Regions from separate parts of the Streptomyces sp. NPDC029836 genome, predicted to be linked through region 2. Evidence: riboswitches for the same ligand, from Rfam matches in the RefSeq annotation. Region 2 holds a riboswitch; the other holds the start of a gene.
The links. Region 2 has a riboswitch for ZMP and ZTP ahead of ACZ4XJ_RS05400 (bifunctional 5,10-methylenetetrahydrofolate dehydrogenase/5,10-methenyltetrahydrofolate cyclohydrolase). Riboswitches for the same ligand answer to the same signal wherever they lie in the genome.
Positions count from the first base shown of each region.

Region 1: it holds a riboswitch for ZMP and ZTP, as region 2 does, so the genes downstream of both, ACZ4XJ_RS16555 (serine hydroxymethyltransferase) here and ACZ4XJ_RS05400 (bifunctional 5,10-methylenetetrahydrofolate dehydrogenase/5,10-methenyltetrahydrofolate cyclohydrolase) in region 2, are expected to answer to the same signal.

Region 1 covers NZ_JBVHZI010000005.1:16,760-20,961, forward strand. Annotated here, with positions in the region: gene ACZ4XJ_RS16545 (glutathionylspermidine synthase family protein) at 1-310, shown strand, start outside; gene rocD (ornithine--oxo-acid transaminase) at 350-1,555, opposite strand; ZMP/ZTP riboswitch at 1,666-1,756, shown strand; gene ACZ4XJ_RS16555 (serine hydroxymethyltransferase) at 1,793-3,061, shown strand; gene trpS (tryptophan--tRNA ligase) at 3,352-4,202, shown strand, end outside.
Region 2 covers NZ_JBVHZI010000001.1:1,170,308-1,174,509, reverse strand. Annotated here, with positions in the region: gene ACZ4XJ_RS05410 (RNA polymerase sigma factor) at 1-878, opposite strand, end outside; gene ACZ4XJ_RS05405 (methyltransferase domain-containing protein) at 1,116-1,877, opposite strand; ZMP/ZTP riboswitch at 1,935-2,027, shown strand; gene ACZ4XJ_RS05400 (bifunctional 5,10-methylenetetrahydrofolate dehydrogenase/5,10-methenyltetrahydrofolate cyclohydrolase) at 2,055-2,924, shown strand; gene ACZ4XJ_RS05395 (nuclear transport factor 2 family protein) at 3,596-4,072, shown strand; gene ACZ4XJ_RS05390 (TOPRIM nucleotidyl transferase/hydrolase domain-containing protein) at 4,161-4,202, shown strand, end outside.

The sequences.
Region 1 (4,202 bases), on a different contig from region 2:
CGCCTACCTCGACGGCCCGCGCGAGCTCGCCGACGCGGGCGGTCCCGGCTACGTGGCCAAGCCGCTGCTGGGCCGCGAGGGCGCCGGCGTCACGCTGCACGAGGCGGGCGGGCGGGGCGAGCCGTTCGTCCCGACCGAGGGGGAGACGTACGTCTTCCAGGCGCTCGCGCCGCTGCCCGACTTCGACGGCAACCGCGTCGTGCTCGGCGCGTGGGTCGTCGAGGAGGAGTCGGCGGGGCTCGGCATCCGGGAATCGGCGGGACCGGTCACGGACGAGTACGCCCGCTTCCTGCCCCACGTCATCCTCTGACCGGTCGGCGGGCGCCCGGCCCGCCGACCGGCCGGCCGGTCAGCCGGCGAGGACGGACCTGAGCTGGTCCAGCCCCCAGTCCAGGTCCTCCTTGGAGATCACCAGCGGCGGCGCGATGCGGATCGTGGAGCCGTGGGTGTCCTTCACCAGGACCCCCAGCTCCATCAGCCGCTCGGAGATCTCCCGGCCCGTCCCGCGGGCCGGGTCGATGTCCACGCCGGCCCACAGCCCGCGCCCGCGCACGGCGGTCACCGCGCCCGCGCCGACCAGCAGGTTCAGCTCCCGGTGCAGGTGGTCGCCGAGTTCGGCGGCGCGTTGCTGGTACTCGCCCGAGCGCAGCATCGCGACCACCTCCAGGGCGACCGCGCAGGCGAGCGGGTTCCCGCCGAAGGTGGACCCGTGCTCGCCGGGCCGGAACACCCCGAGGACGTCCCGGTCGGCCACCACCGCCGACACCGGCACGACGCCGCCGCCGAGCGCCTTGCCCAGGACGTACACGTCGGGGACGACCCCCTCGTGGTCGCAGGCGAAGGTCCTCCCGGTCCGACCGAGGCCCGACTGGATCTCGTCCGCGATGAACAGGACGTTCCGCTCGCGCGTCAGTTCCCGTACGCCCGGCAGGTATCCGGTAGGCGGGACCAGGACGCCCGCTTCGCCCTGGACGGGCTCCAGCAGGACGGCGACGGTGTTCTCGGTGACGGCGTTCGCCAGCGCCGTGAGGTCCCCGTACGGGACGATGTCGAAGCCGGGGGTGTAGGGGCCGAAGTGGTCGCGGGCCTCGTGGTCGGTGGAGAAGGACACGATGGTGGTCGTGCGGCCGTGGAAGTTGTCGGCGGCGACCACGATCCTGGCCTGGCCGTCCGGCACGCCCTTGACCTCGTAGCCCCACTTGCGGGCGGTCTTCACCGCCGTCTCCACGGCCTCGGCGCCGGTGTTCATCGGCAGCACCATGTCCTTGCCGCACAGCGCCGCCAGCTCCGTACAGAAGTCGGCGAAGCGGTCGTGGTGGAAGGCGCGGGAGGTCAGGGTGACCCGCTCCAGTTGGGCGCGGGCGGCGTCGATCAGCCGGCGGTTGCCGTGACCGAAGTTGAGCGCCGAGTACCCGGCGAGCATGTCGAGGTACCTGCGGCCCTCCACGTCGGTCATCCAGGCGCCCTCCGCCGACGCGACGACGAGGGGCAGGGGGTGGTAATTGTGCGCGCTGTGCGCGTCGGCGGCGCGGATGGCATCAGCAGTGGTCGACACGGGGTCTCCGATCGTCGGTCAGGTCCTGTGACGAGGGTGGCGTCACTGTCCATCCTCGCTCGCGGACCGGACGGAGAAACCTTTCTCGTGGCGCGCCCGCTAGGGTGGGCGCCACGCACGGCGACTGGCGCACGGAGAACGGACTCCGGGGGAGCCGTGCGCGCACGACCGCACACAGGGCCGCTCGCCTGGGCCTCGCGGGGACGAGTTGTCGACATCGACCCCGGAGGAGCCGCCATGAACGCGCGCCGCCACCCCGCCCTCTTCGCGACCGACCCCGAACTGGCGTCCTTCGTCGCGGCGGAGGAAACGCTCCAGGCCGAGACCCTGCGCCTGATCCCCAGTGAGAACTACGTGTCCGCCGCCGTGCTCGAAGCCTCCGGCACGGTGCTCCAGAACAAGTACAGCGAGGGCTACCCGGGCCGCCGCTACTACGAGGGCCAGCAGAACATCGACCGCGTCGAGGCCCTGGCCGTCGAGCGGGCGAAGGGCCTGTTCGGCGTGGACCACGCCAACGTGCAGCCGTACTCGGGCTCCCCGGCGAACCTGGCCGTCTACCTGGCGTTCGCGAAGCCCGGCGACACGGTCATGGGCATGGCCCTGCCGATGGGCGGGCACCTCACCCACGGCTGGGGCGTCTCGGCGACGGGCTCCTGGTTCCGTGGCGTGCAGTACGGCGTCTCCGAGCGGACCGGTCGGATCGACTACGACGCGGTGCGCGAGCTGGCCCTCGCCGAACGCCCGAAGATCATCTTCTGTGGCGGTACGGCCCTGCCGCGCACGATCGACTTCGCGGCCTTCGCCTCGATCGCCGAGGAGGCGGGCGCCGTCCTCGTCGCGGACGTCGCCCACATCGCCGGTCTGATCGCGGGCGGTGCGCACCCGTCCCCGGCGGCGCACGTCGACGTGATCTCGACGACCACCCACAAGACCCTGCGCGGTCCGCGCGGCGCGATGCTGATGTGCCGCGAGCAGCACGCCAAGGCCATCGACAAGGCGGTCTTCCCCGGTCTGCAGGGCGGTCCGCACAACCAGACGACCGCCGGCATCGCGGTGGCCCTGCACGAGGCCGCCCAGCCGTCGTTCACCGCGTACGCCCACGCGGTGGTGGCCAACGCGAAGGCGCTGGCCGCCGAACTGTCGGGCCGGGGCTTCGACCTGGTGTCCGGCGGTACGGACAACCACCTGATCCTGATGGACCTGACCTCGCGCGAGGTCCCCGGCAAGGTCGCCGCGAAGGCGCTGGACCGGGCGGGCATCGTGGTCAACTACAACACCGTCCCGTTCGACACGCGCAAGCCGTTCGACCCGTCCGGCATCCGCATCGGCACCCCGTCGCTCACCTCGCGCGGCCTGACGACGGAGCACATGCCGCTGGTCGCGGACTGGATCTCCCGGTCGGTCGACGCCGCCGCGAAGGGGGACGAGGCGGCCCTGGCCGCGATCCGCGCGGAGGTCACGGACCTGATGGCGGCCTTCCCGGCGCCCGGCCTGCCGCTCGCCTGACGATCCGGCGGTCCGCCGGCCCGGCCGGCCCGGCCGGCCGCCCCGTTCCCCGCCCGGGGAACGGGGCGGCCGGGGGTCCGAAGCGGTCGCTCGGCCGGTACGGCGGACCCCCGGCCGGCGGCGCAAAGCGGTCGCTCGGCCGGGGCGGTATCCGGCCGCCCCGCTACCGCCCGGTACGCGGCCGGGTCCCGCCGCACGTCGGGGCCGCGGCGCACGGGCCGTCGTCGCGGCGCACCGGTTCCGGCCGGCGCCGGGCCGGAGCGCGCCCCCGCACCTGAGAGAATGTGGCCATGGCTTCTGATCGTCCTCGCGCGCTCTCCGGTATCCAGCCCACCTCCGGTTCGTTCCACCTCGGGAACTACCTCGGAGCCATCCGTCAGTACGTCGCCCTGCAGGAGACGCACGACGCCTTCTACATGGTGGTCGACCTCCACGCGATCACCATGCCGCAGGATCCGAAGGACCTCCGCGCGAACACCCGCCTCTCCGCCGCCCAGCTCCTCGCGGCCGGCCTGGACCCCGAGCGCTGCACGCTCTTCGTCCAGAGCCACGTGCCCGAGCACGCCCAGCTCGGCTGGGTCATGAACTGCATCACCGGGTTCGGCGAGGCGAGCCGGATGACGCAGTTCAAGGACAAGTCCGCCAAGGGCGGCGTCAACAACGCGACCGTCGGCCTGTTCACGTACCCGATCCTCCAGGTCGCCGACATCCTGCTCTACCAGGCGAACGCCGTCCCGGTCGGCGAGGACCAGCGCCAGCACATCGAGCTGACCCGCGACCTGGCCGAGCGCTTCAACACCCGCTTCGGCCCGACCTTCACGCTGCCCGCCGCGCACATCGTCAAGGAGGTCGCGAAGATCTACGACCTCCAGGACCCGGCGATCAAGATGTCGAAGTCGGCGTCGTCCCCCAAGGGCCTCGTCAACCTCCTCGACGAGCCCAAGGTCACCGAGAAGAAGATCAAGAGCGCGGTCACGGACACCGAGGCGGAGATCCGTTTCGACGCCGTGGAGAAGCCGGGCGTCAGCAACCTGCTCACCATCTACTCCACCCTCACGGGCGACAGCATCCCCGACCTGGAGACCCGCTACGAGGGCAAGGGGTACGGCGCGCTGAAGACCGACCTGGCCGGCGTGATGGT
Region 2 (4,202 bases):
TCCAGCAGGTGGTTCTTGGCACGCCGGCCGTCCTCGACGAGGATCTCCAGCTCGCGCTTGAACGCGGGCTTGTGGTCCTCCTCCTCTTCGAGCTTGTACTCGGAGAACAGGCCCGCCTCGATGCGCTTGGCGAGCTCGACCTCCTGCTCGGCGTTGAGGAGCGGCACCTTGCCGATCAGCTTCAGGTAGTCCTTGACGGGGTCGGCGGTGGCACCGGCCACCATGACCGTCTGCGCCGGGGCGTCGTCCTCGTCGTCGTCGGACAGGACGAAGCCCTGGGTGCCGCCGATCTTGGGGGCCTCCTCCTCCGGCTCGTCGGCGAGGTCCTCGGCTGCCCAGTCCTCGCCCACGGCGGCGGGGGTCTCGCCCTCGTCGGAGTCCTTCGCGCCCTTCTTGCCGGCGGCGGTCTTCTTGGTCGCCGTCGCCTTCTTGGCGGCGGTCTTCTTGACCGTGCGCTTCTTGGGCTCGGCGGCGGCCTCGGCCGCCACCTCCTCCTCGGCGCCGGTCGACGAAGCGGATATCGCCGCCGCGGTGGCCGGGACCGCCGTCTTGCGCGCGCCGATGGGGCGCGGCGCGGCGGCCGCCTTCTTGGTCACGGTGCGGGCCGGGGCCGCGGCCGCCTTGCGGGGCTTCTTGGCGGGAGCCTTGGCGGCGGGGGCGGCGCTGACGTGGAGGGCGACGCCCTCCTCGTCCAGGACCTGGTTCAGGCTGCGCAGGACCCGCTTCCACTGGTCCACCGGGATGCGTCCGGCCTCGAAGGCCTGGCGCACGTCGTCACCGTTGATGTGACCCTGCTCGCGGCCGCGCTCGACGAGCGCGACGAGGGCCTCCGATTCGGCGATCTCCGGAGGGAACGTACGGGACGGGCTGAGCGACACAAGGAGCCTCTCGTTGCGAACAGATAAGGGGTGAGCGGGACATCATCGCGCGAACTCGGGAAACAGACCCGAGGGGGGTCTGTATTCCGGGGCCGCGCGAGGACACCTGTCGGTTCATCGCATGCCCGAGTCGATTCGTTACGCGCTGAATTGAGTGACCTGCGCCACGCTGTGGCCGCGCAACCGATCCGGCGAAGATCCGTCCGCTCCGCGAACGCCTTTCCGTAGGCCCTCCTCTCAGTCCGTTTTGCGGGCTTCGATGAGGAAACGGGCGGTATGCGCGACGAACGGGCCCTCGCGTTCGATCCGTTCGTGGAGCTCGCGCAGCCGGTCCCGGTACTGCCCGACCGTGAAGCCGGGCACCATCCAGATCACCTTCCGTAGAAAGTAGATCACGGCTCCGATGTCATGGAACTCCGTCCGCAGTCGTTCGGAACGCAGATCGAGCACTTCCAGGCCCGCCTTCGTGGCGTCGCTCACCGCGTCGTCGGGGTGCCGGCCGCGCCGGACGTGTTCCGGCTGCGGGCCGAGGAAGTACTCGACGAGCTCGAAGACGCTCGCCGGGCCGACCTGCTGGGAGAGGTAGGCGCCACCCGGCGTCAACACCCGGGCGATCTCGTCCCACCAGATGGTCACCGGGTGTCGACTGGTGACCAGCTCGAAGGCCCCGTCGCCGAAGGGCAGCGGAGGTTCGTCGGCGTCCGCGACCACCACCGCGCCCAAGGGGTGCAACAGGCGGGTCGCCTTCTCGATGTTCGGCGGCCACGATTCGGTGGCCGCCATCAGCGGCGGCAGCGGGCCCGATCCGGCGAGCACCTCACCGCCCCCGGTCTGGATGTCCAGAGCGGAGCGCACCCCGGCCAGCCGCTCGCCGAGGAGCCGCTGGTAGCCCCAGGAGGGCCGCTGCTCGGTCGCCCGCCCGTCGAGCCAGGAGAAGTCCCAGCCGTCCACGGACACGGATTCGGCCTCGGCGACGAGATGGTCGAAAGTGCGCGTCATGTCTCGATCGTCCCAGCTCCGGTGCCGGGGAACCAGTGGATAAGTCGACTACAGTGGGCGGCGGGCCGTGACTGGCGTTCGGGTGGATCACCACCGGGGAGCGGCCCGGCGTACTCCGTACGTCGACTGCCGCGCGCCTGGGCGAACCGCGATCCGCAGCGACGTTCAGGAGACCCCATGACGACTGCCACTGCCCAGCTGATGGACGGCACCGCCGTCGCCCGCCGCATCTCGGAGCGGACCGCCGCCCTCGCGGCGAAGATCACCGAGCGCACCGGCACCGCCCCCTGCCTGGCCACCGTGCTCGTCGGCGAGGACCCGGCCTCCGTCACCTACGTACGCATGAAGCAGAACCGTTGCGCCAAGGCCGGCATCACCTCCCGCCACGTGGAACTGCCGGCCGCGACCACCACCGAGGAACTGGTCGCCGCCCTCACCGAGCTCTCGGCGGACCCGCGGATCAGCGGCATCCTGCTGCAGCACCCCGTCCCGGACCACATCGACGAGCGCGCCGCCTTCGAGGCCATCGCCCCCGGCAAGGACGTCGACGGGGTCACCATGCACTCCTTCGCCGCCATGGGCTTCGGGCTGCCCGGCTTCGTCTCCTGCACCCCCGGCGGCATCATGCGCCTGCTGGAGGCCTACGACGTGGACCTCACCGGCAAGCACGCCGTCGTCGTCGGCCGCAGCGCCATCCTCGGCAAGCCGGCCGGCATGCTGCTGCTGGAGCGCAACGCCACGGTCACCTACTGCCACTCCCGCACCGTCGACCTGCCCTCGATCGTGCGGCAGGCGGACGTGCTGGTGGCCGCCGTCGGCAAGGCCGAGTTCATCCGCGGCGAGGACATCAAGCCGGGCGCGGTCGTACTGGACGCCGGCTACAACGCCGGCAACGTCGGCGACGTCCACTTCGAGTCGGCCGCCGCCCGTGCCTCCCTGATCACCCCGGTGCCCGGCGGCGTCGGCCCGATGACCATCGCCGTCCTGCTGGAGCAGACGGTGCAGGCCGCGGCCGCCCAGGCCGGCCTGGACCTCGCGGCACTCTGACCCCACCCCACCCGACCCGGCGCGACGGCGTCCGGCTCGCCGCGGCCGGGGGTGCGGCGCGGGGGCCCGCGGACGTTCCTGACCGTCCGGAGCCGTCTCCGGTCGTCCCCCGGGGGGCCCGGCCGTCCGTGGTGCGTCCCAGGCCCTCCGTGGTCGTCCCCGGTCGTCCCGGGCCGGACGGGTCCGCTCCGCACCCGACCGTCGCGCGCGGCGTTCCGTTCGGGCCGGGCCGGGGCGGGCCGGGGCTGACCTGGGCGTCGGCGCGGCGGGCCGGTTCGGCCCGGAGGCGGTCGGGGGCCGTCCTCGCACACCCGCTCGGCGGCCGTCCGGGGCTGACGGACGGCGGCGGCCGGTTCGCCGGGACCCCGGTCGCGCGGCGCGACGTCGTAGGCGCCGGCCCGCACAGCGGCCCCGGACGGGCGCACGAGGATGGCAGCCCGTCGCCGATGACCGATGCGCGGTGGACCTGCCGGATCCCGACCGGCGACCACCACGTCGGCGGCCCCGTCGTCACACTCCGGGCGACGAACCCGCGCGGGGCACGGCCGTCGGGGTCGGACGAGGCGGCGACATGCCCCGACAACGTCCGTGAGCCGCAAGGGCGTTCGGCGGCTTGGTGTGACGCCGGAACACAGTGGTGACGGTTCCCACCGTCCTGCTAGGAAGAGGCTATGGACACCGAAGACCTCGACCCCATGTACCGCCTGATCGCCGAGCGGGCCTGTGAGCGCGTGATCCTGGAGTTCGTCCGTGAACTCGATCTAGGTCACCCCGGCGACGTGGCCGAGCTCTTCACCGAGGACGGGGTCTGGGAGTGGCCCTTCGACGGTCGAAGGTCCCAGGGACACGAAGCACTCAGGGCCTACTTCGGCTCCCGACCCGCGGACCGGCTCTCGCGCCGCCTGTGCACGAACATCGTGGTCACGCTCACCTCTGCCACCACGGCGAACGCGACCACCTACTTCACGACCTACCGCGTCGACGGGCACACCGGGGCCGGCTACGTGCCGCCGCGGATTCCCACCCAGGTGGGGCACTATGAGGACGCGTTCCGCAGGGTTGACGGCCGTTGGCTGCTCAGCCGCCGATCCCTGTTCCTGTCCTTCGCCGGCCACACAGACCGCCTCGCGCCGCCCGACCAGCCGTAGCGGTCGGACGGAGGGTCGGTCGGCGGCGCGGTCCGGGCCCGCCGGAAAATGTCGTGCCGCGACGCCGGTCGCGGGGCAGACTCGCCGCATGGTGGACATGGGGGCATTCCGGGAAGCGGTGGACGGCTGG